2 regions of the Paenibacillus rhizolycopersici genome follow, and region 2 is predicted to be linked to the other one. Evidence: predicted binding sites of a transcription regulator. Region 2 holds the regulator's gene; the other holds the start of a gene.
What was found. The regulator LexA, encoded in region 2, represses DNA repair genes until DNA is damaged. The targets are predictions, from matches to a motif close to CGAACATATGTTCG.

Region 1 (15,362 bases), on a different contig from region 2:
CGTCCGCGTAAAGCCGAAAGGCCAGGAATATACCCATCTGCGCCATTACAGCTTGTCTGCGGCACCCGGGCAGCCCTATTACCGAATTTCGGTGAAGCGTGAGGAGGCCGCCGAGGATCGCCCGGCGGGTGTCGTTTCCACCTACTTGCACTCCCATATTGGGGAAGGCGACGTGCTTGAACTCAGTGCTCCAGCCGGTGACTTCACATTGGATCAAACGCAGAACCTGCCGCTTGTGCTGTTGAGCGGCGGCGTTGGCCTCACCCCGATGGTCAGCATGCTGGAAACAGTGCTGCAAAGCGGAGCCAAGCGAGATGTCGTCTATATCCACGCCGCCCGCAGCGGCAAACATCATGCCATGAAGGAGCACATCGACGAACTCGCACAGACCCACGATAACCTGCGCTCTTACACCGTATACGAAACGCCGGAAACCGGCGATAGCAGCGACAAAGCTGGTTACATCGATCTTTCTTGGCTGAAGACGGTCACAACGGCCAACAGCGACTTTTATTTCTGCGGACCGGTACCGTTCATGAAGGCGGTTCGACGCGCCTTGAAGGAATGGGGCATTCCGGACGGACGGATTCACTTTGAATTTTTCGGCCCGGCGGACAGCCTGGAAGATACGATCAACTAATTCCCTTGAAGACCAACAAAAAGCGCGGACACGGGAAATCTCCCCTTCGTCCGCGCTGTTGTCATCTATTCAGGTTTAGGCCCGTTCGTGTCCATGGCCGCGCAACAGCCGGTTGACCGTTTCGCGCCGCACGCCGATCAGTTGGCCGATTTCCTCCTGGGTTAAGTAATCGGTCAAGGGTACGCCATGGGCGTGCTGACCCAGCCATTTCGTCAGCAGCTCCAGCCGTTCGGCCGGCGTGCCGACCGTTAAATGGTCAAGCCGCTCTTGCATGAAACGTACCTTCTCCTGCAGGAGCTGAGCAACCTCAAGCGGTTTCTGCGGATCCTCCTGAAGCTCGCGATACCACACCTGAGAAGGAATCGCCTCTACCTCACTGCGCATCAAAGCAATCGCCGTCCCGTGCACCTCTTTCGGGGTGATCAGGGAGTGATGGGGCACGGTTTCCCCCGGGTACAAGATATTAAACAAGACCATGTTCCCGTTCTCATGCAGTCGTGTCACTTTGAACAGTCCGCTTTTGATATGGTACAGAAAAGAACCGTCGTCCCCTTGCCGGAACAAGATTTCGCCTTTATGTAATATCATGACAATCTCTCCATTTCTTCAAAACGCAATTATTTTTATTATAGCAAAAATGGGGAAGGCTGTCCCGAACGTCCTAATGCGAAGATCCGGTCTTTCAGGGGGGCGAGCAAAAGGCTGTCCCGTCTATATCTAGGGGACAGCCTTCGGTTTAAGGCCCACTAAGTTTACTGTGCCAAGCCTCATAACTATGAACGGCAATACCGGCAAACGAGTTGTGCTTTCTTCCCAGTTCCTCCAACCCTTTCATCTCCCGGTTCAGCGAGGCAAGCGGCTGTTTATGGAAGGAAATGCCAGGTCCTTCCCGACTTTCGCCCACCTCGACGCCAACCCATACCCGCTTATTTTGCCGATCCGCTTCATTCAGCGTGCGCTTCGAGATTTCATAGATGCGGCCTGCGACATCCCGATACGCCATGATCGCCAAATAATCGAACTGGTCCACCATCCAATTGCCAAGCGGCAACTTCAGGGTCCCGCTCGGGTGGTCGATCTGGTCCAGCCAGAACGGAACGGCCGCACCAATCGCGAGCTCATTATACCTCGCTTCTTCCGTCCAGGCGCGGACGCCTTCCATCCACTGTTCCACCACGGCTTCCTGATCCGTCTGCCAGCGGTCCAGCAAATAGGGCTCGACGTCCAGCTGTACACCGGTAAACCGCTCTTCGGCCCTCGCTTCCCGGTTGTAATCGACCACCCACTTCAGAAACTCCTCGGCCTCGTTCCTGTGCTCCCGCAGCGCCCAATCCGGGTGGCCGCTTAAGGCATGCACCTGAATGCCGGCTTTAGCAGCGGCTCGGATGAAGCTGCGATAGCTCTCCTTCCCCACCCCGCCGCCGATCTGCAGAAAGAGGGTGTCCACGCCCTGCTTGCGTGCAAAGGCCAGCACCTCGCCGGGATGCTGTTCGATGACCGTGGTCTCCCAGATCCAGGTGGCTTTCGCTTGTGAACCCGATGGCCGGATAAAAGCCAATAAAACAAGCAAAACCATCATTAGCATCCCGCCGAGTGCAAGCAGGGCTGGCCGCTTGCTTCCCGGAAAGGCCCGAAGGCGAACGAATATCGGCTTTCTGAACATCAAGATCCTGTCCTTTTTTATCCTACGATCAGCGCAGGAGACTCTTCGTTGACCTGCGCAACGGAGTGTCCAATCTTGTAGACATGCGGCAGCGGATACTCACGGAACGCATTACGCGTATCGACGATCGGCACGCCGAGGCGGGCGATCCCCTCATAATCGAAATTGCTGTGATTGGTCACCAACACGATGCAGTCGTAGGCCTTGAATTTGTCGAGCTCGTAAGCAACGCTGTGCACGACGCCGCCCGATTTTTCACGGAAGCTTGCCGCATACGGGTCATAATAATCCACTTTGGCTCCGCTATCCTTAAACAGCTCGTACACCGACAAACCAGGGGATTCGCGCAGGTCGGCGATATCGGGCTTGTAAGCCATGCCGAGTATGAGAATCCGGGATTTCTTGATCGATTTAGCGTATTCGTTCATGATTTTAGACGTCTTGTTGACGACGTAATAAGGCATGTTATCGTTGGTTGACTGCGCCAGCTCGATGAACTGGCTGTAGAAACGGAAACCCTTCGCTTTCCAGCTTAGGTACATTGGGTCCAGCGGAATGCAGTGACCCCCGATGCCAGGTCCCGGATAAAACGGCATAAACCCAAACGGCTTGGTCTTCGCCGCATCGATCACTTCCCAAATGTCGATGCCCATGCGGTCGCACATCATGGCCATTTCGTTGACAAAGGCAATGTTGACGCTGCGGAACGTATTCTCCAGCAGTTTGGACATTTCCGCTACTTTAGGCGAAGAAACCGGCACGACCGTTTGGACATACCGGGAATACAGTGCCGTCCCCAAATCCAGGCAGGCCTTCGTCGTTCCTCCGATGACCTTCGGGGTATTGAAGGTGTTGAATTTCGAATTCGATGGATCCACCCGCTCCGGTGAAAAGCAGAGGAAGAAATCTTCGCCAGCCGTATACCCCAGCTTCTCCAGTTCTTGTTGGATCAGCTCTTCGGTCGTCCCCGGATAGGTTGTGCTTTCCAGCGTGATTAGCATGCCCTTCTTCATGTATCGTTTCAACTGATCCACCACGGTGACGATGTAGGAGGTATCGGGGTCCTGGTTTTCGCTCAGCGGCGTCGGCACGCAGATACTGACCGCGTCAATTTCGGACAAATTTGCATAATCCGTGGTTGGAAGAAACCGTCCCGTCCCCATCGCTTCCGCCAATGTTTGGGAAGAGATATCGTGGATATACGAATCTCCACGTTGGATTTTATCGATTTTCGCGACATCAAGATCGATGCCAACCACCCGGAAACCCTGCTTTACCATTTCGACCGCTAGCGGCAGTCCGACATAGCCTAGACCCACAACGCCCAATACGGCGGTTTTCGATTCAATCGCATTCATCAGCTTCTGGTAATGATTATTCACAGGTTTCTACCTCCATTTTTTGTCTGTAATTGATTCGGGTCAAATTATTGGATGCAACGCCGAATTCGGGCATCCAGCTCCACCGGGGAAAACGGCTTAGTGATGTAATCGTCCACCCCGTTTTGGAAGCACAAGCTGATCGTCTTCTCTACGCGTTGTTCCGTCAGGACGACGATACTCGGCATCTCCTCGCCGCTCGCCTGCTGGATTTGATGAATATAAGGCAGACCGTCGATGCCATACAGGTTCAGCTCCGTCAGTACCAGATCGGGCTTCCAATCGGTGATCAAATCCAAGGCGGTGATGCCGTTATCGGCTATCATCGTCTCATAGCCCTGCATATTCAGCCGGATTTGTAGGAATTCGCGTACCGCCGGGTCTCCCTCTACGATCAGGATCCGGCTTTTTACGAGCAGCAAGTCCGCTTTCGTAAAAATATGGATATCATCGGAGTAATTCTGCTTGGCTTTCTCCTCCATTTGACTCAGCAGTTGCGGCGTGATTTCCTCCCGTGTAGAGAAGCTGGACAGCGCCATCCGCGGACGATAATCGGCAATGCGCTCCTGTAGCTGCTGCTTCAGCCGCAAGCCTTGATAATGGACGGCATCCAGCGCCAGGCCCGGCAGTAGTACCGCCACGCTCCCCGGCTCGTCTCCGCCCCATACATCAAACTGAGGTCCCGGTTCGGATTCCAGAATTCCCCGCACTTGGGAAGCCACGTAAGAGGGGCCGCCTGCGGAATAAATGAACAGCACCCCGTTCACCTCGTTGGCCGTTTCCCTCACGCGTTGTTCCATGTCGGCATATAAGCCGGATCGTTCCGTTTGGTTTTGCAGTGCCATCAGGTTTGACATCATTCATTCCCGCCTTTCTTCTTCCGTAAGTTTATCCTTGTTTGGTTATTTCGTGGATCCAAGCCTTCCCTTTACCCTATCATCCCCTTTCCGGCCACCGGCCGCGAAGCGGGGGGAGGAGAGATGCCCGAGGGCTATGCGGATTTGGCCGGTTTCGCCGTTTTGGCGGCCGCCTCCCCTTTGTCCTGCCAGCTTTGGCGGGTCATCGTCCCCCAGGAATTGTTGTAGCGCAGAAACTGGATATGCCCTTGAATCCGCCACAATCCCCCGAGCTGTGCGTAACCGAAAAACTTGAACGCCGAAAACAACAGCAGCTTGCACAAGTCCGACAGCTTATTGAACCGCTTGAACGCGAGCTCCTCAAGGAGTAACGCCCCGATGCTGAGCACGTAACCGCTGAGGAAGTTGATCAGCCAGAACACCGCAAGGACCCGCCAATGCGTCATATCGAGCAACGTGTACCCGATCAGGGCGAGCAGCCCGGTGACTTTGAAATAAGGGTTTAATGCTTCAAAAATGATGTTGTACGGCATCGTCAGGAGCCCCATCACCTTGTATTTCGGATTGAAGGCCATATCGTAGTTCTCAATCATGTTCTTCAGATTACCACGGCCCCATCGCTTGCGCTGGTTGGACAGAATCCGGTACGTATCCGGCGCCTGCGTCCAGCACACCGCTTCCGGACAAAACGAAATACGGTATTTCAGCTTGTTCTCCAGCATATAACGGTGGAGCTTGATGATGATGTTCATATCCTCGCCGGGATACCCTCCGCGATAACCGCCGACGGCGATGACATAATCCTTGCGGAACAGGCCGAACGCTCCCGACACAATGATCAGCCCATTGATCGAGCTCCAACCGATCCGCCCTCCGAGGAACGCCTTCAGATATTCCGTAGCCTGGAACATCGGCCAGATTTTACGGGGCAGCGAAACTTCCTTCACCGCCCCGTTCTCGATCACGCAGCCGTTGGCGATTCGCACGTCGCCGCCGATGGCGACGGTCTCCTCCGGGTTCTCCATATACATGCGGGCCATCCGGATCAACGCATCCTTCTCCAGCAGCGAATCGGCATCGATCGAAGAGATGAGCGGATAATGCGACAGGTTGATGCCGGCATTCAGCGAATCGGCCTTGCCACCGTTGGGCTTGTCGATGACGTACAGATGTGGATACTTCGGGTTATGGTACACCGCCGTAATCGGTTGGCAGTCGATCGTGTGACGGATGTCCGGATCCGGCAGCAGCATCAACTCGAATTCGTCCCGCAGCACCCCCAGCGTGTTGTCCTTGGACCCGTCGTTAATCACGATCACTTCGTAAGTCGGATAATTCAGGGTCAGGAGGCATTTGACGTTTTCGATGACCGTGATCTCCTCGTTAAAAGCCGGCACCAGCAACGAAACCGGCGGTACCAGTTCGGAACCGGACAACGTGTTGTATTTCGAATAGGCAGCCCGGCGGAAGATCGTAAGAATTTGCCGGAACGAAAAGGTCATGATCGAAAAATAAACCAAGTTGACCGTCATGACGTAATACGTCGCAAACAGGCCATAGATCAGCAAAATATCTCTAAGCAGTGGTCTCCCTCCTCTCAAGCGCAAAAGCAAATCGTCCCAGTGCCGGTGCCTCCTCCGGCACTTCTTGTCCTCGCATCGCAGCCAGCGCCACCTTGACCAAATCCTCGTTATCCTCCTTCAACAACTGGAGCAGAAGCCGGCTCGCATCCAGCCGTGTCTCCATCAGGATATCGGCGGCAAGGTGATGAATCGGCTTGCCGTGGCGCAGGAGATGGACCAGCATATCCCTAAGCTGCTGCTCCTGTTCCGCGCTTTTGGCGATCGAGCGGGCAAGCACGATGCTCAGCGGACTATATTTCTGATGCTTCAGCATCTCCAGCAGCCGCGGCACCGCTTCGGCCGCCCGCATTCCGCCGAGGCGGTAGGCAGCGGCGATCCGCCGCCCGTAAAACAAGCTGTCGAGCAACTTCAGGTCTTCCCGGACAAAACCGGCGTTGTAACATAAAGCGATCAACTTCTGCTGCAAATCGCCCTTAAATTGTTCGATCCACTCGGTTACCCGTTGCTGGATCACCCGCCGCTCCAGATCCCCAAGCTTGCCGGGCGGTAGCGGAAGCTCCTCGGCATCGCCCAGATGGGCTTGGAGGAACAGGAAGTAATCCTGATGCTTCCGCTGATATTCCTTCGTTTTGCGCTGAATGCGCAAATGCCGGATTTTCATATAAAACAAGAGCAGCATGCCTATGCCGATCAGCCCCAGGCATACATAAATAAAGGCAATTGCCAGTCCAAGATGCTGACCCGCCATCCTGTTTTCCTCCTTTCGGCGCCAGTTATTCTCCCGTCGTTCGCCGATCCGGCAAGCTTTGGTAGAACGCCTGCAGGGCGTAATAACCGGACTTGAGCCGTTCGGTATACTGCACGGTTTCCCATGGCTGCCACACGTATTTCGGGAATGCGTCCAATGAGACGTTTTCCCGGGTTTCTCCGCTTTCCGTTCCCGGACCCAGAACCCCCGCTTCGCCCCGCTCCATGATCCATGGAATTAGGGTCAGGCCGTCCGATTCGGTCGTCGAGAAGGCCCGGTCCTCCTTCAAAGGCCGGTAGTCAATCACTTGCCGCGAGCTAGGATCCGCAAAGCCCAGCAGCATCCAGGGAATGCGTAGTTCTACCTCATTGCCGCTGTACTGCCAAGAAGCAAGCGAATTGAACGCGGCGTTTCCCGGATCGGTGGTGCCGCGAATCAGCTTGCCGACGGTCATGTCCTGGAACGGATGAGCGAAGCGGGTGTCGGGCGGCGTCATCGTCAAGCTGACCGCCAGCTTCCAAGGTTGAAACTCTACAGTTTGCTCCTCCGTAGGATCGTCAAGCATCCAATATCCGTATCGCCCGTAAAGCCGGCGATGGAAATCGTAACTTGGCGCCGTCAGCACTTCGGTCTCCTCGTCATTTCCGATCTCCACGATCGCCTCCAGGCCGTCGCTCAGCGTTCGCCCAGGCAGCTCCGCCACCGGCTGATTCCCGCCGGGCTGCGTATCTGCGCCAAGCCGGATCAACCGCTTGGCCGGGTCGAACGGGTCGCTTAGCTGAAGACCCACGTAGACATAAGCTTCGTCGTGCGTGACCTGCAATCGGTCGATCCCTGCCGACGGACGATCCCAGGCTTGGACCTCCCCTTCCGGCAGGGATTCCCAATCCTCCAGCTTGCCGTCGATCATGAGGTCGTCCTCTTTACCAGGGCCCATCGACAACAGACCGAATTGTTTTTCATTGGTCAACACGTTTAACCAAAAAGCGCGTCGATCCTCCGGGATCTCAAACCGCATCGTATTCCACGTTTTCTTGAACCATTCATCCTGCCACATGAACAAGATGGCACCGGCATACCCCGTATCGTAAATATCCTTCGTCAGAGAGACGTTGATCTCTCCCTGCTCTTGCTCGTTGTGGCCGCCCTGATTCCGTCCGCCCCGTCCGAGGTGGGAGACGCCCAGCGAGGAAGGAACGCCATATTCGGTAATCATCACCGGGATGTCCTTATAGTAATTTTTTAGCTCCTGCAAATAAGCCTTGTAGGTGTTGAAGTCCCCATCCCCATCAGGGATCGTCTCCAGCGTTTTGTCTAGATGGAAAAAGTCCGGATAATACGGGTACGCATGATAAGCGGCGAAATAACCCGCTTCCCATTCCACGGGCCGAATATGCGTAGCGTCGACGCTGGCCAGGTCCTCCTCGAACAACGGTTCACCGGGATGCTGCAACACATCCGTCGTCACCCAGTTCGTAAACGTGATGGGATGCTCCCACCCGTACGCGCGTTCCTTCTGGGCGGTGTCGTCTACCAGCTCTGCCAGCCAGCTCTCGAATGGACTCGCCTCGTCTGTCGCCGTGAAATGCTGCCCTTGATACGGCGGAAGTTCAGCGTGCTTGCGGTTCGTGTTATCCACCATCTCCGGGTCCCATTCGGTGCCGATATGCCAGGCCATCAGGTAGGGACCGGCATTTGCGGTATACTTGCCGCCCGACGTTCCCGGCTGTTTCGGGACCTTCAAATCGCCGTAAACGGCTTTAACCGCCTTTTCGATCTCTCGGTGAAAAGCCTCCTTAATTCCGGGAATGTAAGCATCCTGCTGCTCGATTAACTGCTCCTCCGGCGACCAGATGCCTTGGATGAAATAGAGGGGGTCCTTCCCCTTGTCCCGGTTGTATTTAACCAGAGACTTGTAGAACACCGGATTATGCACCGTATAAATTCGAATCACATTTGCGCCCATGTCATCAATCTGCTGGAACCAGCGCAAGTAATCGTCTTCCGTAATCGGAAATTCCCCGGGAAAATATCCCGGCACCGTCGCCCCCAGGTTGACGCCTTTGACGAACAACTCCTCCCAACTGCTTTCGCCGTCATAGGCGAGAAGTTTGTCGCCTTCGGTACGGAACTTCAGCTCCGTTCCGTCCTTTGCCGCATAGCTGTAATGAGGCGGCGGCCAATTTAGAACGGCCAGAACCACGCAGCCTGCGATGAAGACGCCCGCCAGGACAAGCCCCATCGCCAACCTTTTTTTCGCTAATGTCGTCATCGGATTACCCTTATTTCACCTCGCTGTTCTTCTTTTCGTGCTCGTTCTGAACAACCGAATCCCCCGGCCGCACGCCGACATTCCCGAGGAGCACAGCGTCCTATCGAACGGCCGCTTTCTATGCAGCTATACAGGTGATGATTCAGTATGGCCGATTCGCACCTCCGCTTCTCAAAATCACTATTTATCATGAACCAAGCGCCCCTATCATGTAACTAGGCTAATGGGAGTGTTTTACAGCTGGGGCTGTTTTCCGGGGGAGACGGATTTTCGGCATCTCTGTCCCGCTTGGTCATTTCGTGATATTAGACGTACAAAATTCATCTAGGTTTCGCTCAATTTTTACACCCTTTTCCATAATGGTTACAAAATTGATACCAAAGTCTTGTCTGAAAATATCGTCATTCTGCGGTTTTCCACGATTTTCTAAGGTTACAGCCCTTGTCAAAAAAAGCTTCCCTGGTCCCAGCCTGGGACTAGCGTTTTTCCGTCGTTTACGATGACGGATTTTCGTCGGGCCATCCCGCCTTGATCGGCGACTTCCTTCCTAAAAAATGACGTTTTCCCGCCCTTTTCCATCTTGGGACTCGAAATACAGATTTCACCAGACGTTAACAAAATAAGCTCCCCATCCGCCAGCGGCAGATCAGCAGCTTAATAGATTTACCTTCGTTTAACGCGGGCTTTACCCGTCGTTGACTTGCCTAATCGGTCTCGGCTCCAACAATGTCCGCGAACGCGATCCACTCGGGACCGGCCTCGGTCTGAAGGCGCGCCTGTCGCCCTCCGGGGTCGACTCTCGTCACGGTTCCTAGGACCTCCCGCCCCTGCCATTCCCCGAAGAGATGCAGGCGCACCGGCTTCCCGGTCTGCAGCGAGGTCGTGAGAAGGCGTGAAATCCGCTCAAGTTCCTGTTCGTCGAGGAAGGACCGCGCCTTGCGCTCCTGGCTGCGGTTGCCCCGCAAAATCGCCTCCTTGTGCTCCGGCAGCATCATCCGCGACGACTCCCATAATCCGTTGCCATACAGCTTTCCTTTCATCGGTAATGCCCTCCAATCTTGCCGGCTCGATCCCGCGCCTGACCGGCACCCGTCAGCGATACCGCGCGAAAAATCGCCGATTCCCCATAACGACGTTTGATCTCGTCGGTGGCCCGTTCGAGCGCTTGGTATCTCGGCCGTTCATCGAACAAGGTCAGCTGGTATTCGTCGTCCCGCACCAGCCCGGTTAACGTGACCCCCACCTTGCGGACCGGCTGGCCGTCCCAATGACGGCGGAACAGCCGCATCACCCCGTCGTAAACCTGCATGGTCACGTTGGTCGGATCGGGCAGCTTCATCTGCCGGTAAAACCCGGTCGGATGGTCGAAATCCGCCCCCCGGCAGCCAACGCTGACAACCCCGCCCATGTAGCCCTTTTCCCGGCACCGGCGGCAGACAAGCTCGGTCAGCTCCAGCAGCGGTACCGCCGTCTCCTCCATCGAATAGTAGTCGCGGGGCAACGTCATTTCATGACCGATCGACTTCTCCCCCTGATGGCTGTTCGGGTCGACCGGCGAGTCGTCCATGCCGTTGGCCAGTCGCCACAGCACTTCGCCATTGACGCCCCAGCGCTGCCGTAGCCGCGCCAGCGGTAGGTTCGCCAGCTCCCCGATCGTGCGGATGCCCATTCGCAGCAGATGGCGCTCCATGCGGGAGCCGACCATGAACATTTGCCGGATCGGCAGCGGCCATAGCACCTTCGGAACGGCTTCACGAGGCAGAACGTACAGGCCGTTTGCATTTTTCTTGGCGAAATTGTCGCAGGCCATTTTGCTGACTGCCTTGTTGTAGCTGATGCCGAAACGGCTGTAGATGCCGGTCTCGCGGCGGATTTTCTGCTGAATGGTCAGGGCCAGCGTCTCCGGCTCGCCGAACAGCGACAGGCTGCCGGTCACGTCGAGATGCTGCTCATCGATGCTGTACGGCTCCACCAGATCGGTAAACTGCTTCATGATGTTCGTGATCTGCATCGACACGGCGATGTACCGCTCCATACGCGGCCGCATCACCACCAGGTCCGGACATTTTGCCAAAGCCGTGCCCAGCGTCTCCGCCGTTGTCACTCCATACTGTTTGGCCAGCGGACAAGCGGCCAGCACGATCCCCGAGCGCCGTTCCGGATCCCCGGCCACGATCAGCGGGCGGTTCTGGTGCTGCGGATGATCAGCCTTCTCCACGCTGGCGTAGAAGGATTGGCAATCCGCCATCATGATCACGCGTTCCGATTTCATGAGAACATCCCCTCTTTCGTTACATCCATCCCGAGATAGGTGTAAAGCCGGCTGATCAGCTCCGCTTTAACCAGCCCCCACAGCATGGAAAACTCATACGTGTAGCCCCGGCATAAATAGCGGGCTTCAATCCCCAGATTCGTCCGCCGCTCCTCAAACACCTTCAATCCATGCTCGCGCATGCTTTGGCGCACCTGGGTCAGATCGGCGGTTGCGGCGTTCTGAAGCAAACCGATCAGCCCCTTATACACCTGCGGCAGCTTCAGCGAAGCCGACGCCAAAATGCGCCGGTCCCGTTCCAGCGCATCGAGCAATAGGGGAAGCAGCACGTATTGCTTGATTATCTCCGCCTCCTCCTGCGTTTGCCAAGGAACCGGGCTCATGCCGCTCCCTTCTTCATGCTGTCTGTCATAAACTCACCCTCTAATCAGAACGTTTGTTCCTATTATATTCATAATACGAACAAACATTCCCTCTGGCAACAGGTTTATGTTGGATAATTTGGCAGGGTGAATGCGCATGAAAAAGGCTGATTCCCCCTGTCCGTCGGACTTTGGGAATCAGCCTCTTTTCCTATTGACGCTTATTGAGCTGTTAAAATCAGCGGTCCGTCCGCCATCAGCGCGATCGTATGCTCATACTGGGCCGACCATTTGCCGTCCGCCGTGCGCGCCGTCCAGCCGTCGTCGTCAATCGCAATGCGGAACGTGCCTTCGTTGATCATCGGCTCGATCGTAAACACCATGCCTTCCTTAAGACGAATTCCCTTGCCCGCCACGCCGATATGCTCATAGTTAGGCTCCTCATGCAGACTACGCCCGATCCCGTGACCCAGCAGATCGCGTACGACGGCATAGCCGTTTGCCTCCGCATGTTTCTGAATGGCCGAAGTCACGTCACCTAACCGGTTGCCCGGGAGCGCTTGGGCAATCCCCAGCTCCAGGCATTCCTTCGTCACCCGCATCAGCCTTTCCGCTTCGGGACTCACCTGACCCACAGCGTAACACCAGCACGAATCTCCGAACCAGCCGTCCGCTTCCGCGACAATGTCCAGTTTAAGCAGGTCGCCGTTCTGCAGCGGCCGGTTCGACGGGAACCCGTGGGCGACCACATCGTTGACCGAGGCGCAGGTTTCGGCGGGGAATCCGTTATAACCTTTCGTAAACTGCTTGCCGCCCAGCTTTGTAATATGCCGAGCCACGAAATCATTGATCTCCTGCGTCGTGATCCCGGGCCCAATCATTTTGGCGACCTCCCGATGGCAGTCCGCAACGATCTGGTTCGCCCGCTTCATCTCTTCGATCTCCCGCGGAGATTTTAATATAATCATTTGTCTTCACTCCTTCAATGGTCCATCGGGTATGGTGCGCTCCGATAGCCGATGCAATAACAAGCGAGCGATGCCCTCTGCCTCACGATCCAGCGTCCCGCGGCGCAGCGGAAAGCTCGCGCAACCGGCCAAGGCGGCCAGCAGCATTTCCGCCTGCGAGACTTGCTCCGCCGCGTTCGCCCCCCGGTCAGCCGTTCCGGAAGCGACGATCTCGCCAGGATCAAGCGGTTGGCCGCGCCTAAGCACCGCTGCAAATGGCAGCAGCACCTCGCGGCGGAATGCATCCGTCAGCGGTAACGCTCGCGCCTCCGGCAGCAAGCGGAAGTCTTCCGCCGCCAATTTATACAACAAGTAAACGCCGTGATCTTCGGCCCACAATTTCAGCAGCCGGGCACCTTCCGCCACGAGGGGATCCGCCTTTGAGTCAATGCCCTCCTTAGGGTGAATGTCCCCGGGGGCTCCCCTGCCCATCCATTCCCCGGCTCGATCCATCGCTGTCCAAAGCACGTCGTGCAGCAAATCCCCTTTATTACTGTAATAATGGTAAACCGTTCCGTAACCGAGCCCGGCTTCGGCTGCTACATCCCGAATTTCCAGCGTCAGACCTTTATCAAGAAATACATCAGCGGCCGCCATACGAATTTGAGCAAGCCGCCGCAATCGGATCTCTTCATTTTGTTCCTTCGTACGCGGTGTCATCCGCCTCATCCCCTTTTATTTTTGACCTACTCTCATGTCAATATAAAACAATTTGAGTAAATTGGCAAGCGGGAAAGACCCGGATTTTTAAGCCTAACCGATGATTTCTCGTTTAGCTTAACCAGCCCCGTCTTAGCGCATCCTCTTTCCAAAAACAACCTCCGGAAATAGCAAAAGGCCGCCGGGGCACCATTTCCCCAGGGCCTTATCACCCGTTACCGCTGTATCGCCGCGCGCTGCTTAACGGAACATTCCCCATAACCGCAGCAAGTGAAGCGTATTGCGCGGGTCGATTCGCTGATCGATGACAAATTGGACGATTTGCTCTTCCTGAGCGCCGCTCAGTCTTTCGCCAAGCACAGAAGAGGCCGTTCTAACGAGCCTGCGTACCTTGACGCGATCCTGCAAATCCGCGCGGGTGAGGCCGTCGACGACCTGCTTGACCCGGTCCTTGATCGCCGGATTTTTCATTTTGAGTTTAACCCGTTCGACCAGCTGCGGACTGATTCCATATTGATGATAACTGGGCACTGTGACTAGCACCTCCTGTCCCGTCATTTCCGGACTTCACCTCTACTATATGACGGGAAGGCTGTCCATAGTGCCTCTAAATCCGAAAGCACTCGCAAGTCGCTAGCTCTGTCTAAGGAACGTCGTCGCTTCATGGGTTTGTCCCAATCTGACGATCGTCTCCTCGTATTGCGTTGAGGCATAAGCGAAGAATAAAATATCGATCATAACCAGTTGAGCCAGGCGCGAGCCAGACGCTCCGCTGCGCAGGGTCGCTTCAGGTGCCTGCGGCGTGTACAGCATCAAATCGGCGAGCTCGGATACTTTATGATTGCCGAAACGGGACAAGCCGATGGTACGTACACCATACTTTTGGGCGACCCGGAACAATTGCAGTACTTCCTTGGTATTTCCGCTGTAAGAGACGCCCATAAACAAGGCCCCTGGCGGAGCGCTTGCCAGCGCGGCTGCAATTAGATGCTCATCCTGTAGCGCGAACGCTTGCTTCCCCAGGCGCAGCCATTTCTGTGCGGCATCCGCTGCTACGATAGCCGAAGCCCCCACCCCGTACATATGGATGACGGAGGCCTTTCGGAAGCTGTCCACCACCTGCTCGATTAATTCCGGCTGCAGGTGAAGCATCGTATCTTGAATGGCTTGGACACTGTTGGACACCGTCTTTTGAATGACGGTTTGAATCGTCTCTCCGCGCTCGATATCGTAATAACCCGGCCTTTGTGGTTTGGCATTATCAACCGACAAACGCATTTTCAGATCAGGAAATCCGCTTAGCCCCAGCGAACGGCATAGCCGGGTAATCGCCGCCGCACTGGTCCCCGCTTTATCAGCGACCGCATGAATACTTAAACCGGAGACCTCCGCCGAAGCCGTCAAAATATATTGAGCCGCTTTTCTTTCTGATTCGGGCAGTTGTTCCAGCACCGCCTCCATTTGCGTAAGTATGCTTCCCGTCGTCACGGTCATCCCCTCCGTATTTCCGATACAAATACAAAAGAAACGCGGCGGCCTGATATAAGGCCGCCAAACGTTCCTCCGCTAGCTGTATTATCTATTATGCTCTATAAGCATCTGCTTTGTAAAACCTAAGAAGTAAGTGAGCAAGAAGCCGGCCACATAGGAGATGATCAACCCGGATAAGTAACCGAGAATCGTCATGCCAATCCCCATTGGACCTTGAATCAGCGGGATCAGGACGAGTCCGGAAGGACCGATCGCCACCGAGCCGACGAAATTCCCCGTCATCGCGAACAAGCCCAGCACCGCGCCGCCAAAACCACCGCCGAGACAAGCGGTCACAAACGGCCGGCCCAGAGGCAAGCTGACCCCGTAAATAAGCGGTTCGCCGATACCAAGGAACCCGACGGGCAAGGCCCCTTTGATCATATTAC
Region 2 (15,362 bases):
GCGATTTCATTACGTCTCTTCACCCAATTCAACGGATTGTTATCCTATCGTTCAACTCAGAATTAAAACCCGAACAAACTAGAGTTCATCCTTTTGAAAAATTCGGAAATCCCATTAACGAAAAAAAGCTGCCACCCTTTAAGGGCAACAGCTAATCTTCAGGTTTGTCCGAGCTTATTCCACCGTAAATTGCTTTGATGGCATGGAGTGCTGATCCCGCGCGGTGACATGGGAAATCACTTCATAGGTCCCTGACTCCTTAAACGAATGCTCCAGCACATATGTCCCGTTTCCGGCACTCTTCACTTTCACCTGGCTATGCTTCGCGTTGTCGTCGGCCGTGTTCCAAAATTCGAACATGACCTCCTTCGCATCATCCACATTCTCACCATGGTGAGTCACTTTCGCGGCAAACTTCACCGTGTCCCCAATCTTGACAATCGAGGGTGCGACCTCAAGCTCAACCTGAATAGGCTCCAGCGTCGTATCCGCCTGGGCGGATGTTGATTCTTTACTGCTGCATCCGGCGATAACGACCAACACAAGCGCGAGGGTGGTTAACAGCCCCGTTACCTTCTGAATTCGCATACTGATTTCCCTCCTTCCGCGACGGCTCCCGCCTCGTCATGTCGATCGTTCTTAGGTTAGATTAACCGGAGAGCTTGTCCAGAAGCTCATGCAATTCGGACAAGTGTTTGATCTCATAATCCGGTATGATTTCGCCGCTTAGCGTTTTGCCGTCCCGATTGACCCAGACAGCCGTCATGCCGACACTGAGCGCACCTTTGATATCCGTCGTCAGCTTATCCCCGACCATGATCCCCTCACCGGGTTCGATCGCCAACCGTTCCAGCGCATGCCGAAAAATAGACGAATCCGGTTTGCCTTTGCCAAAGTTTCCGGAAATGACAATCTCATCAAAATACGGTGCCAGTTCCGGCACCCCATCCAGTTTCTCCTGCTGAAGCGCCGGACAACCATTCGTCAACAGCAATAGCTTCACTTTGCCTTTCAATTCCTTAAGAACCTGGAACGTTTCCTCGTATACGTGGGGACGAGAGCGGCGTTCGCGTCCGAATTGCTCCGCCAACTCGCCGGCCAGCACCTCGTCATCGACTCCAAGTGCAAGCAGACCACGCCGCCAAGACTCCTTGCGATAGATCGGGGCTAGCTGCTCCAATTGGCGAAATTCCGGTTGTTCCCCTGCGGAGAACGTTGCCCATAATCCCTCAAACGGATTGATACCAATCATCGTTGTGAAAGGATAGGTTTCATAGGATTCATACAAGCTCCGGGCTTCCCGGCGTACTGCCTCTTCCAGTTCTTCGGGATTTAATCTCCCCAACTTGGCCGCCGCGCTTTCACATGTCGCCGCAAAAGCTTCTCTTACGCTCCGCTCATCCCAGAGCAGCGTGTCGTCCAGGTCAAAACATACCGCTTTGATCGTCATTCGTCCCAGCCCTCTCCGTTCTATCGCTTTATACTTGCAAATGTGATTCTATTCTTTCTCCAATTTTACATGATGGGTATTGGCATACAGCTCCAACCGCGTGGCCATTGCTTCCGTATCGAAGCGGTTGCGTGTGCGGTAGAACACCCATTTGGGTTCCCGTGTTTTCGGTTCAATCACAATTTTGTTCCGGCTAACCTTGATTTTGCTAATGTTACCGGCATCCAGCATGCGATCACGATTGAATTTCGAGGTGTACAGCCAGCTCTTGTTGATGCGCAAATAAGGCTTGCGAAGAAAAATGGCCAAAGCCAGCACAATATACAAAAAGATCGTCGCCCAATACAGCACCGAGTTCACTTCCGCAGAATTGCCGATGATCCCTACGCCGCCATACAGAAGGGCTAACAGGAACAAGAGAAAAGGCAAAATGATGTTGCGCCCTTTAAAAACATCACCTTCCCCGTTTGCCCCAAGCGTCGACCGTGAATTTCGCGTCGTCTGCCCAACTTGCGGTCCCTTGCCTTTCTTATTCATTCTTACTTGATTACGTTCTACTTTGCGATCAAACGAACCCATACCCGTTCCTCCCTATTTATCTACAATCTCGATCGACTCGAGCTGGTGCCGAAAATTCCTGCGAACGTTTTGCAGATACGTTTCCCGAAGCTGGGCTCTTTCCAATAGCTCGTCTTGCGATAATCCTTCTTCTTTGGCTTTTCGAGCCAGCTCATTAATCCGCTTAACCAACGCATCAATATCCATAAGTTCCTCCCACTTCTATATATACTATGCTTCCCATGGTGTTACACAGGGCATTAATTCTTACTTTGACATGAGAAAAAGAGCTTGTCAAGGCGACGGCAACCCCATCCCGCATCCTTGAAACAAGCTCTGGTTCTTCCTATATATCATAACTCGGTTAACCTCTAATGTTTGTTGGGCAACATCAGCGTATCTCCCGCTTGAATCGAGCTGGTACCGAGCCCATTGGTCCGCATCAACTTCTGAATGTAGACTCGCGTATCTTGACCTTGAGGCTTATGAGCCACGGCAATTTCCCACAAGGTATCTCCAGGCATCACTACAACATATTCTGCCCGCTCTTCCGTGGCGGAGTTGTCGATGGACGCTGCAAAGGCCTGTACCATACCGGTGCATGTGATGCTGAGAATGATCAGAAGCACGGCAATTTTGGACAATCTACTCTTCAGAAATGTACTCATATGTAATCTTCTCTCCATAGGACGACGAAAAGAAGGTTGTTCGTAGATGCTTTGATAGGAACTGTACTTCAACATATAACCATCACTCCAAACAAGTGTTCTGTTTTATGTAATCAATATAACACGAACATTTGTTTGATTCAATAGTTTTTTCGAACGGTTGTTCTTATTTTTTTTAGTTTCCGTATATTGATCTCTCTTTTTAGAACTAATGTTTGTACGAACGGAAGTTCTGTGTTATAATTTTTCCAAACGTTACTAAATGGGGTTGATCCGTACATGTCAAAGGTATCGAGCCGGCAACAGGCCATTCTTGAATTCATTCGCAACGAAGTACGCGCCAAAGGTTATCCACCTTCCGTACGTGAGATAGGGGAAGCCGTCGGATTGGCGTCCAGCTCCACCGTTCACGGCCATCTGGACCGCCTGGAGAAGAAAGGGTTCATCCGGCGCGACCCGACGAAGCCGCGTGCCATCGAGTTGTTGGGCCAAGAAGAGTCGGAGAATTACAATTTGTTTGCACATAGCATTGCCCGCGTTCCCGTTGTCGGGAAAGTAACTGCAGGCATGCCGATCACGGCAACGGAGAATATTGAAGATTATTTCCCACTGCCAGAGCATTACGCTGCTGACGGAGAAGTATTCATGCTTTCCGTGGTTGGCGACAGCATGATCGAAGCCGGAATACATAGTGGGGATTATGTGATCGTCCGCCAACAGCAAACGGCCAACAACGGAGAGATCGTTGTAGCCATGACGGAAGATGACGAGGCGACGGTCAAGACGTTTTATAAAGAGAAAGACCATATTCGCTTGCAGCCTGAGAATTCAACGATGGAACCGCTTCGTTTGAAGCATGTGACCATCCTGGGGAAAGTCGTCGGTCTGTTCCGCGACTTGCACTAATTTTCTAAATATGCGGCAATGATAACATCAAACAGGACGAAGCGATGGGTTTATATCGACTTCGTCCTGTTTGGTTTATCCGCCTTACGCATTCCCTTCCCCCTTACTAATCCCATTCGAGGTCCAGGAAGTGCATTAGATTGTAGCCTGTCTTTTCGCGGCGGCCGCGTGTGCCCCAACCAAATCCGGCACGTTCTGCTATCCACCACTGCTTTAACCGGTAGCGACGGCGTTGGTATCTTTTCAATTCGGTCACCATGTGACTACCTCCTTAATTCAATTCATCTCCCCCATCCTTTGCGCTTAGCTTGACCCAATACTTTCAAACGTATGTAAATAGGAACAAACCATTTGATGTCAAATCATTGTTCCTATCCTTTTTTACCTATTATTCATATAATTGTTATGACTTTGTTCCATTCTCTTGTAGATTCCGTCCATGAATTGTTTATGCTCTCGAAATAACTCCTGACTTTGCTGAAGTTGCCGATTCATCAAGTTGATTTGATATTGATCGTAATTTTGATTCTGGTATTGAGCAGCTGGTTGACCTTTAGTCAGATTGACCTTTGCCTGTGTATTGCTTTGCACGATACGGTCTAAACTTTGCAAGACCGAAGGATACCCCAATTGATTCAAATGTATAGCCGATGGTCGCACTTCTTGTTCTAATACATGATTCAATGTGTCGAGATACATCGCTGCGTTTACTGGATTCTGGATTTCAGAATTTAACAATTCGACCATTCGAATCATTATTTTCATTTCCTCCATCTCAACGAGTTGCGGGTCCTTCGAAATAACCGCTCTTCTTTCTTGTGACAATCCTACAGACTGATTCTGAGGTCTATCATAGGTTTTGATTGAACCCGGCTGTTGATTGCTGCATCCGACTAACGCTATCAAAATGTACAGGATAAGCCCCTTCCTCCTCATCTCCAACATTCCTAATAAGTATGGCCGTTAGCACATCGGTGGGAACCATAATGGTTCGGATTCATCGTGCAGCCATTATAGGAAGTGGTACAGTGCGGACATGGAGCGTTACATTCATTTATATCATTGGTGATTTGAGGTACCTCTTGCTCCTCGATGCGTATTTGACCTCTTTCCAGTGTTTCTGTAGCCATCGTTTTGGGCCTCCTTATAATTCATAAGGTTAGCTCTCTCGGCTTCCTCCATGTATGGAAAGATCTACAACGACATAAAAATATCCCCCAACGCCAGGCGTTGAGGGATATGCGTAAACTTATTCTTAATACAATGTCATATATTGATCGCGTTCCCATTGATGAACTTGGGTACGGAAGATGTCCCATTCGATTTCTTTCAACTCGTAGAAATGAGTCAACGCATGGTCACCCAACGCTTCGCTAATAATTTCACTGCGCAGCAATTCGCCAAGCGCTTCCTTCAAGTCGGACGGAAGACTTGGGATCCCTTCTTCCACGCGTTCTTCCTCAGACATCACATAGATGTTGCGATCGACTGGATCAACCAGCGGGAGCTCCTTCTTGATGCCATCCAGGCCCGCTTTCAACATCACAGCCAAAGCTAAGTAAGGATTAGCAGCCGGGTCCGGGTTACGCACTTCAACGCGTGTGCTAAGGCCGCGGGAAGCTGGAATTCGGATCATTGGGCTGCGGTTGCTCGAAGACCAGGCCACATAGCAAGGTGCTTCATAGCCAGGCACGAGACGTTTGTATGAGTTTACGGTTGGGTTTGTGATGGCTGCAAATGCGCGAGCATGCTTCAGGATACCAGCCATATAGTGGCGTGCTTCGTTGCTCAGGCCCAGGCTATCACTTTCCTCATAAAACGCGTTCACGTTACCTTTGAACAATGATTGGTGGCAATGCATCCCCGAACCATTCACGCCGAACAACGGCTTCGGCATAAACGTGGCATGAAGCCCATGCTGACGAGCAATCGTCTTAACGACCAATTTAAAGGTTTGGATTTGGTCAGCGGCTTTGATCGCACTCGCGTATTTAAAGTCGATCTCATGTTGACCCGGAGCCACTTCATGGTGGGAAGCTTCGATTTCAAAGCCCATTTCTTCCAGTGTCAATACGATTTCACGGCGGCAATTCTCGCCGAGGTCCGTAGGGGCCAAATCGAAGTAACCGCCTTGGTCATTCAACTCGGTAGTAGGGTTGCCTTTATCGTCGGTTTTGAACAGGAAGAACTCCGGTTCCGGCCCAACATTCATCGCGGTGTAGCCCATCTCTTCGGCTTCCTTCAGCGCGCGTTTCAAAATCCCACGCGGATCGCCGGCAAACGGTGTACCGTCAGGCATATATACATCACAAATCAAACGTGCTACGCGATCCTCCGTCACCCAAGGGAAAATGACCCAAGTGTCCAGATCCGGGAAGAGATACATGTCGGACTCCTCGATACGAACATATCCTTCGATGGAAGAACCATCAAACATCATCTTGTTGTCCAACGCCTTCTCCAATTGGCTGACCGGAATTTCCACGTTTTTAATCGTTCCCAGCAAATCTGTGAACTGCAAACGAATAAAACGTACATTTTCTTCCTTGGCGATGCGTAAAATGTCTTCTTTGGTGTAATTCGAGTAACTCACCCTAACCTCTCCCAACGTTTAGATTATTATTTTTTGAAAAACCGCGACAGTTCGCCTTGGATCAAAGAAACTTGCCCCGGTTTGCTACCTGACACCAACTGCTGCTTCAACATACGGTAAATTTGGGAATCCGTCATTTCCTTCCGCTTCTCCTCGGTATCCTTCGTGATGACCGTCGCATCTAGAGATTCACGGGACATTGGGTTCATGACTTGCTTGATCCCGGCGATGTTCACGCCTTTATCGATGAGGCCCTTGATCTCCAGCAAGCGTTCGACATCATTGAGGGAAAACATTCGCTGATTCCCCGAGGTTCGCGCAGGTACAATCAATTCATGCTGCTCGTAATATCGTATTTGTCTTGCCGTTAAATCCGTAAGTTTCATAACGATACCTATAGGAAACAAGGCCATATTTCTGCGAATTTCCTCACTCATCGCTCTCAACCTTCCATTTCGATTCTCATGACCTTATCATATGTGAGTTATCCTGACATGTCAATAGATATGTTAGGATAACTTACAACAAGTTACGATCCTTCATCGTCTGAAGTGCGGTCAGGAGACCAAATTTAACATGAGAATAGGTTAAGCCGCCCTGCATATAAGCGATATAGGGGGCGCGAATCGGAGCATCCGCAGACAATTCCAGGCTTCCGCCTTGAATAAATGTCCCGGCCGCCATAATAACCGGGTGTTCATAACCCGGCATATCCCAAGCCTCGGGTACGACGTGGCCGTCTACAGCAGCGGCCCGTTGAATGCCCTGCACGAACGCAATGAGTTGCTCCGGTGCACTAAAGGCAATCGCTTGGATAAGATCCGTGCGCGGATCCTGCCATCCTGGCCGGCTTTGGAATCCCGCTTTCTCAAACAAAGCAGCGGCCAGAATGCTGCCTTTGACAGCTTGTCCTACGATCGTCGGGGCCAAGAACAGCCCTTGGTAGATTCCACGGGTTGTCCCCAACATCGCCCCGACTTCACCGCCGATCCCCGGTGCGGTCAAACGGTATGAGGCTAGTTTAACCAACTCCTGCCGTCCGCAAATATAACCCCCGGTTTCGGCCAAGCCACCGCCAGGATTTTTTATCAACGATCCGGCGATCAGGTCTGCCCCAACCTCCGTTGGTTCGCGTTCTTCGGTAAACTCGCCGTAGCAATTGTCCACAAAGACGATCAGATCCGGCTTGATCTCTTTCACGCGCCGGACCATCTCCTCGATCCGTGCGATGGTGAACGAGTCCCTCCAATCGTAACCTCGGGATCGCTGGATCCCGATTACCTTCGTCCTATCGGTAATTTTTTCCCTTACCGCCTGCCAATCGACTGTTCCATCGCTTAGCAATCCTGCTTCGTTATACGTGATCCCAAAATCCTGTAGCGAGCCGCTACCGTCTCCTGGTGTCCCTATCACTTTATGTAGTGTATCATAAGGACGACCTGTGATGTAGAGCAGTTCGTCCCCGGGCCGTAAGACCCCGAACAACGCCGTAGCGATCGTATGCGTGCCGGAAGCGAAATGCGGCCGCACCAGCGCGGCTTCTGCACCGAATACGTCCGCATATACAAGATCCAACACTTCACGGCCTCGGTCGTTATAAGCATAACCCGTCGAACCCGCAAAATGATAATCGCTGACTTGGTGGCGCTGAAAGGCTTCAATCACCTTCCATTGGTTTTGATCGACGATCCGGTCGACCTCCCGAAACCGGCTTCCCGCCTGTTGTTCGGCATCTTCCAGCCATTGTACAATTTCCTCAGAAAATCCTGCCATCGTTACGTTATCTCTCCCTTAATCCATTCCGTCGTTTGTCGTGCTTCCCTCTGTGAGAACTGGTTTAGGGATCGCAAAAGGAGCTAGCCGGTATCCATACTTATCGAAATCCGCCTGATTCACATCGATTTCGTAAATCATGACATCCTCGTCCATCTGCTTGTCCACCACTTCTCCTACCCGATACAACACCGGGGTGAGATCGCCTCGTTCTGCAGGAATCCGAAACGTCTTGGTTCCGCCAGACAACTTGCGCTGCACGGCTTCGCGTATCGTCGCAAGATCCCCTTCGTCAAACGCGGAAATCTTCAAGTACCCTTCGCCTGTCGGCAGCATTTGCAGCCGTTCAGGCGGGCAGATATCCTTTTTGTTAAACAACACGATCTGAGGCTTTCCCCCTGCACCCAAATCGTTTAATATTCGATCCACCACTTTCACTTGCTCTTCGCGCATCGGCGAGGAGGCATCGACGACATGCAATATGAGGTCCGCCTCGTTAACTTCTTCTAACGTAGCCCGGAAGGCAGCGACCAAATCGTGTGGTAGATTTTGAATGAATCCTACCGTGTCCGTCAGCACCACTTCCTTACCGCCTGAGAGCGGAAGAAGCCGGGTCGTTGGATCAAGCGTAGCGAAAAGCTGATTCTCAACGAATACATCTGCAGAAGTCATTGCCTTAAGCAGCGTCGACTTACCGGCGTTGGTATAGCCGACCAGAGCAATTTGTACCACCCCGGTTTCTTTACGACGTGCCCGGTGCAACTGACGGTGTCGAGTGACCTCCTCCAGTTGACGTTTCAGCTCGCCGATTCGCCGGCGAATATGGCGTCGATCCGTTTCCAACTGACTTTCGCCTGGACCCCGAGTGCCAATCCCGCCGCCTAGGCGAGACAGGTTTTTGCCGTGCCCGGACAATCGCGGGAGCAGGTAAGTCAATTGAGCTAGCTCCACCTGAATAATGCCTTCCCTCGTTTTGGCTCGCTGCGCGAAAATATCAAGGATCAGCTGGGTTCGGTCGATGATTTTGACGTCCAGCATTTCCTCCAAGTTGCGGACCTGGGCTCCGGACAATTCCTGATCGAAAATTGCTGTATTAGCGCTTCGCTGCTGGATGACTTCGCGAAGCTCAAGCACCTTCCCCTTTCCGATGAACCACCTCGGGTCGGGTTTATCGCGATTTTGTACGATGGATTCAGCAACCTCGACCCCAGCTGTCTCGGCCAGCTGCACCAATTCGGCTAGAGAATATTCGGGGTCGACGCCGCTTTGCTTCGTTTCCGGTGTCACCAAGCTCACCAGTACGGCTACGTCCGGACGATGGGTGGTGGTCTCATGCATTTGCAACCTCGGCATCATCACTACTCCTTAAAAGGGTATCAAAAAAACGGCGGCACTTCACGATGCTTATTCAGAGTTGCTCTTTCGGCGTCAAATCTTGAATTCATCCGGGACCTCCGTTGCTCACGTAGGTTTCCCTACGCTCCGCTACTCGTTCCCTTGCTTCATCCAACCTTCTCGGTGCTGAGCCCCCGTTTTTTTGCTCATGATTTGAATCGGGTATCAAAAAAACGGCGGCACTTCACGATGCTTATTCAGAGTTGCTCTTTCGGCGTCAAATCTTGAATTCATCCGGGACCTCCGTTGCTCACGTAGGTTTCCCTACGCTCCGCTACTCGTTCCCTTGCTTCATCCAACCTTCTCGGTGCTGAGCCCCCGTTTTTTTGCTCATCTCTCACGTCTTCTTGGCGTCAAGCTTCAGGTCCTCGGTACGGAGGGTCATCAGCTCTAGCTTGCCCGGCGAACCGCCGCCATATTGATGAAGCAGACGCACGGCCTGCTGCCGGACGGATCGTTCGATCACGTTACGTACATAGCGGGCATTGCTGAATACTTGCTCGCTTTCGCATTTCTCCCGCAGCAAATGCTGCTTTAACTTGAGTATCGCCTGAGGCATCAAGATATAATCGCGTTCCTTCGCCATCCCTTCGGCAATTTGAATCAGCTGATCAATCGAATAGTCCGGAAAATCCATCTGAATCGGAAAACGGGAGGGCAGCCCCGGGTTAGTCGATAGAAAAAAGTCCATCTCATCCGAGTAACCCGCCAGGATAAGGATGAATTGATTCTTGTGATCCTCCATCGCTTTGACCAAGGTATCGATCGCTTCTTTGCCGAAGTCTTTCTCGCCACCCCGTGCCAAGCTGTAAGCTTCATCAATAAACAAAATGCCGCCGAGCGACTTCTTTACCAAATCACGCGTTTTCTGTGCCGTGTGACCGATGTATTCACCAACCAGATCGGCACGCTCCACTTCGATCAAATGTCCTTTGCTAAGCACCCCCATGCGTTGAAACATTTTAGCGACGATTCGTGCCACGGTGGTTTTACCGGTACCCGGATTGCCCTTGAACACCATGTGATACACCTGAGCGCCGGACAACAGTCCTGCTTCCGAGCGCATCGAGGCGATTTGCAAAAGCGCATATATCTCGTACATTAGATCCTTAATATGATCTAAACCGATCAGGTGATCCAGTTCCTTTTGAATTTCGGCAAAAAGCCCTTGCTGCGGCAACCCTTTTGCCGACGCTTGAGGCTCGCTATCCGCAATCGCCTGCGAGACGACAGGCGGTTCAGTGCTGCGGAGAATCACGTTGATTTGACGCGACGGTCTCTCATCGGAAGAGCCGTTTCTGGCCATGACACGCCCAGACATAGGAAATCACCTCTTTATAAAGGTAGGGCTGAGAGGAAGTTCACAAAGCCAACTTGTTGAACACACATCTAAATGTATTCTCTCTCCCTGTCCGTTATTAGAAGTTTTGTCATCATATCAGGCCCATGGCAAGTCCTATTTGATCGAGCTTCCATTTTGTATACGCCAAAATTTCCCGGATCGTGTTGGGGATGGGCTTCAAAACCCTGGTTTCGGTTAACGAAAGTCTTGGTTCCTCGTAATCCAGGGCTCTGGCAATTTCTAGCGCGCGGTTACCATGATAGGTATGCGTCACAATTAATGCTGACGAAAGCCCCCGCTCCTTCATCATATCCTGGCTGAATTTGAGGTTCTCATAGGTACTGGTCGCTTTATTTTCAAGCAGCATCTTGTCCCGAGGCACTCCGTGCTGCTCCAAATAATTCGCCATCCCCTCCGCTTCGGTATAGTTTGAGGTCGACGTATCCAATCCTCCGGTAAGGAGAAACAATTGAAATCTCCCCGCTTCAAAATCCTTTAGGCTTTGTTCCAGCCGCTCCCGAAGCCCTGGACTAGGCTCGTCTCCCCACAGGGCCGCCCCAAGGACAATCCCGACATCCGCCGGCTCGCTTAATGTGGAATTGGCCGCAGGATTCCGCTCTACGCTGCCGATCTGAGCCAGCACAAACAACATCCAACCTATCCCGAGGAGAATGAACAAGAGTCCCCAACGAAAAATCCGCTTCCCAACCCGGGCTCTTCGTTTCTCAAGTGTTTGACCTAACAACACGTTTCCGCTTGGTTTGGAATGACGCATGGTTTATCCCCCTGGCTGATTCGGCTCCGAAGTCATAAACCCGCTCTGGTAATGATCCAGGGACAGGCGGAAATAGGGGAAACGCCGTTCCTTAATGTCGTGAAGTAGTCGCTGGGCCGTCTCCGTTGCCAGATCATAGTCTTTGACAGATATGAGACCTTTCGTTAACGCTTCGTCAAGTTCATCTTCATCCAATAAAAACACTTCGCGATTTTTCAGCACGACGATATCCAAATACAAATCATCAAACCAAGGTACCCCTTGGTCGGTGACCCCTTGCGTCTTGCAAATATCGATGTACCATTCCACGATCTCACCGTGATCATCAAACATTGCCGTCACGACGAAATGAGCTCCCTTAGGATAATACTGCAGCCAGGTGTAACCCTTGTCGGCGATCCGGAAGGTGTGTCCCCCGTAGGTCTTCCATAGCGGATCACGCAGGGCAAAAATGCTGTACAGTGTGACATATCCCGTAAACTCGTCGCTCTCCACAAACTTGGATTTGAATTGACGATGGGTTACACGGCGCCAATTCGCGCGGTCTCCGAATTTTCGCTTCATAAATAAGTTCCCTTTCAACACAATGTACTATCAGCTTACCATATTTGAAAGAGAGTCACAAAAACCATTTTCACACGAAAAAAAACAACCCCCAGCCAAGCTTTAGAGCTGGGCTGAGGGTTGGCTTTCATGCCATGCGTATTCCGAAATTCCGGCTATCCGCCGACTCCCGTGGTTCCATCCGTAGTCCCCGTCGGGACATCGGCACCGGTTCCGGCACCGCCGTTGTCTGGCGGAACGATGACGCCTCCGTCATCATCCATTGGGGGGAGATCCGTACCATTCCCACTGCCATCCCCCCCGTTTCCGTTGCCGTTTCCGTTTCCGTTTCCATTCCCGTTTCCGTTGCCATTGCCATTGTTTTGACCGTTACCGTTTCCTTGGCCATTGCCCGGCGGAACACCTTGGTTGCCGTCACCATTGCCCGGAAGGTTAGGATCGACCGGTGTTCCGGTATCCGAACCCGGGGTTTCATTGCCTGCAGGCGGCTCGACGTTATCAATCAACACATGGGCGTTGTTGGACGGCTCGCTTTCCACGGCATTAACCGGATCATAGGCCGTTACATAATAAACGTATCCGGTTCCCGGTGTAACGCCGATATCCTCCGCCTCTGTCGATACGGAATCCATGATATGGGTGAACTTCGTTTCGGACGCTTCACGACGGTAAATATGATATACCGCGTCGGCGGTTTCAACGCCGGTCCATTGGAGCGATACCGCTCCGCTGTCCGGATTATAGGCAGCGGTTAATCCCGTCGGTGCTGCCGTTACCGTTTGATCCTCCGGTTCTTCTTGTTGTAAGTTGCCCGGAACCGGGAACGATTTCACAGGCATGCCTTGCAACGCTTCCTTCATCACAGCGGCGAACAAGGCCGCAGTTTGGCCGCTACTGCCGTTTAATAGATGGTTCTTATCGGGGTTGTCATACCCCATCCAAACAGCGCCGGTCCATTCCGGCGTATAACCCACAAACCAGACATCGCGGTTTTTACTGCTTCTCAGCCCCGGGATCCCGTGTTGTGTTGTCCCTGTTTTACCGGCAACAGGACGGTCCAACTTTGCCCGTTTCCCGGTACCGTCGTTAACGACGTTTTGCAGCATCGACGTCATGTAATACGCCGTTTGTTCGCTGATGACTCGTTTTGGTTTCGGTGCGTTGTATTTGTATTTTTCCACACCATCATGGTCGACGATCGATTTGATGGAATACGGCGGGTTATACGAACCGCCATTCGCGAATACGCTGAACGCTCCGGCCATCTCCAGCGTGTTCGTGCCGTAAGTCAGGCCACCGAGAGCAATGGCCAGGTTGCGGTCGTTTTTGTCCATTTTGATGCCCATCGCTTCAGCATATTTGACACCGGTGCCTGCGCCAATCTCGTTAAGCAGCCAAACGGCTGGGATATTCTCCGATTTCGTCAAAGCATCAGTCAGGTTAATCGTCTTGGAGTAACCGTGCAGGTTCGATGGACAGTAATCGCCGAAGCACTGCTTCTCATTGCTGATCTGCGAGTCCGGTGTAAATTTGCCGGATTCCAGTGCCGGTGCATACGATACGATCGGCTTGAAAGACGATCCCGGCTGCCGGCGGCTGTTCAATCGGCTGAAGCCTTTGCGTTCGTAGTCTCGGCCGCCGAGCAGAGCGATCAAGCTGCCATTCTCATGGTTCATGATCACCATGGAAGCCTGCACCTGCTGGTCGTCCTTGCTTTTTTCGAAGAAATCATCGTTTTCGAAGGCTTTCTCCAGCGCTTTCTGCGCTTTTGCATCCATCGTTGTGTAGATTTTGTAGCCACCGCGGTTCAATTCGTCCTCGGTCAGCCCAAATTTCTCCTCAGCTTCTTCCACAACATAGTCCTTAAAAGCAAGGTAGCTTTGGTTTTTCACCGGCGGCTCGTAATCGTAATCTACCGCCTTTGCTTCGTCTCGCTGTTCTGCGGTAATATACCCTTCCTGGAACATGAGATCAAGCACCACCGCGCGCCGTTCTTTGGACAACTCGGGATTCTTCAGCGGATTGTATCGGGATGGTGCCTTCGGCATCGCCGCCAGCGTAGCGATCTCCCACACGTCGAGTTTATTCAAATCACTTTTCCCAAAATAACGAATGGACGCAGCTTTAATGCCATAAACAGTTCCGCCAAAAGGAATCCGGTTCAAGTACAACGTCAGAATTTCATCCTTCGTCTTGTGGCGTTCCAAAGCCATGGCAATCGACATCTCGGTTGCTTTACGGAAGAACGTTTTGTCCGCGCTTAGGAAGATGTTCTTAGCAAGCTGCTGCGTAATCGTACTCCCGCCTTCAACTAAGGAACGGGCTACGATGTCCTTGACCGCCGCCCGGCCGATGGACCACAAATCAACCCCATTATGCTCAAGGAACCGTTTGTCCTCCGTTGCAACGAATGCTTGCTTGAGCAGCTCAGGAATCTGGTCGGCTTCGACGGGCTCGCTTTTGTCGATGGACAATTCGCCCATCAATACCCCGGTGCGGTCATACACCTTCGTCGTTTCATAAACCGTCAGCTTGTCCTCGTTCTGTAGGAGGATTTTCTCACCGCTGACCGTAATGTACATATAGCCTGCAATTGCGCAAAATACCGCAAAAGCAATCGTAAAAAATGAAGTCCACAACACGCGTTTAGCCGTAAGCTTTCTCTTTTTGTGCGCTTTCGGCATCTTATCCTGTTTGTCCGGCTTGCCGCTTCTTTGCAGCCTTGATGGGCTTTTGCTAGACATGATTTGTTCTGACTCCCTTCCTGCCAGTCTGCTTTGCAAGGTTGTTCAAAAATGAACTTTGGATCACGATGTGAAGCCATAGAAGACGATTCGGCATCGAATCTTGAATTCATGCAGGTCTTCCGCTGCTCACGTACCAAAATGTACGCTCCGCTGCTCAGCCCCTTCTTCATCCAACCTTCTCGGTGCTTCAAAGCCAATTTTTGAACTTGATTTAGAAGGTTGTTCAAAAATGAACTTTGGATCACGATGTGAAGCCTTAGAAGACGATTCGGCATCGAATCTTGAATTCATGCAGGTCTTCCGCTGCTCACGTACCAAAACGTACGCTCCGCTGCTCAGCCCCTTCTTCATCCAATCTTCTCGGTGCTTCAAAGCCAATTTTTGAACTTGATTTAGAAGGTTGTTCAAAAATGAACTTTGGATCACGATGTGAAGCCTTAGAAGACGATTCGGCATCGAATCTTGAATTCATGCACTTAAAATTATCATATCACCGCACGAGCGCGGGTTCGATGACGGATTCGATGACGTGAGAGTGATTTTTTGAACATAACTGAACCTGTTATCATCATCCCGCATAAGCGCCTGGCT

Region 1: a site for LexA is predicted at 11,874-11,887, ahead of IM700_RS22505 (YhjD family protein). Genes of this name have one in related genera too.

What each region holds. Positions count from the first base shown of each region.
Region 1 covers NZ_JADCNN020000038.1:4,318-19,679, reverse strand. The annotation lists gene hmpA (NO-inducible flavohemoprotein) at 1-640, shown strand, start outside; gene IM700_RS22550 (Crp/Fnr family transcriptional regulator) at 716-1,228, opposite strand; gene IM700_RS22545 (hypothetical protein) at 1,377-2,303, opposite strand; gene IM700_RS22540 (nucleotide sugar dehydrogenase) at 2,321-3,661, opposite strand; gene IM700_RS22535 (response regulator transcription factor) at 3,730-4,539, opposite strand; gene IM700_RS22530 (glycosyltransferase family 2 protein) at 4,674-6,071, opposite strand; gene IM700_RS22525 (hypothetical protein) at 6,115-6,870, opposite strand; gene IM700_RS22520 (hypothetical protein) at 6,896-9,142, opposite strand; gene IM700_RS22515 (YolD-like family protein) at 9,847-10,182, opposite strand; gene IM700_RS22510 (DNA polymerase IV) at 10,179-11,414, opposite strand; gene IM700_RS22505 (YhjD family protein) at 11,411-11,797, opposite strand; gene map (type I methionyl aminopeptidase) at 11,998-12,744, opposite strand; gene IM700_RS22495 (TetR/AcrR family transcriptional regulator) at 12,751-13,443, opposite strand; gene IM700_RS22490 (stage VI sporulation protein F) at 13,684-14,001, opposite strand; gene IM700_RS22485 (MurR/RpiR family transcriptional regulator) at 14,077-14,937, opposite strand; gene IM700_RS22480 (PTS transporter subunit EIIC) at 15,019-15,362, opposite strand, start outside.
Region 2 covers NZ_JADCNN020000009.1:176,718-192,079, forward strand. The annotation lists gene IM700_RS12260 (FixH family protein) at 175-588, opposite strand; gene IM700_RS12265 (HAD family hydrolase) at 650-1,450, opposite strand; gene IM700_RS12270 (hypothetical protein) at 1,499-2,029, opposite strand; gene IM700_RS12275 (DUF896 domain-containing protein) at 2,042-2,215, opposite strand; gene IM700_RS12280 (LysM peptidoglycan-binding domain-containing protein) at 2,380-2,676, opposite strand; gene lexA (transcriptional repressor LexA) at 2,956-3,582, shown strand; gene IM700_RS12290 (hypothetical protein) at 3,689-3,841, opposite strand; gene IM700_RS12295 (hypothetical protein) at 3,964-4,518, opposite strand; gene glnA (type I glutamate--ammonia ligase) at 4,838-6,175, opposite strand; gene IM700_RS12305 (MerR family transcriptional regulator) at 6,202-6,612, opposite strand; gene IM700_RS12310 (methionine gamma-lyase family protein) at 6,695-7,948, opposite strand; gene hflX (GTPase HflX) at 7,967-9,301, opposite strand; gene IM700_RS12320 (AAA family ATPase) at 9,681-10,664, opposite strand; gene IM700_RS12325 (YdcF family protein) at 10,777-11,460, opposite strand; gene IM700_RS12330 (ribonuclease FAU-1 family protein) at 11,464-12,024, opposite strand; gene IM700_RS12335 (transglycosylase domain-containing protein) at 12,180-14,768, opposite strand.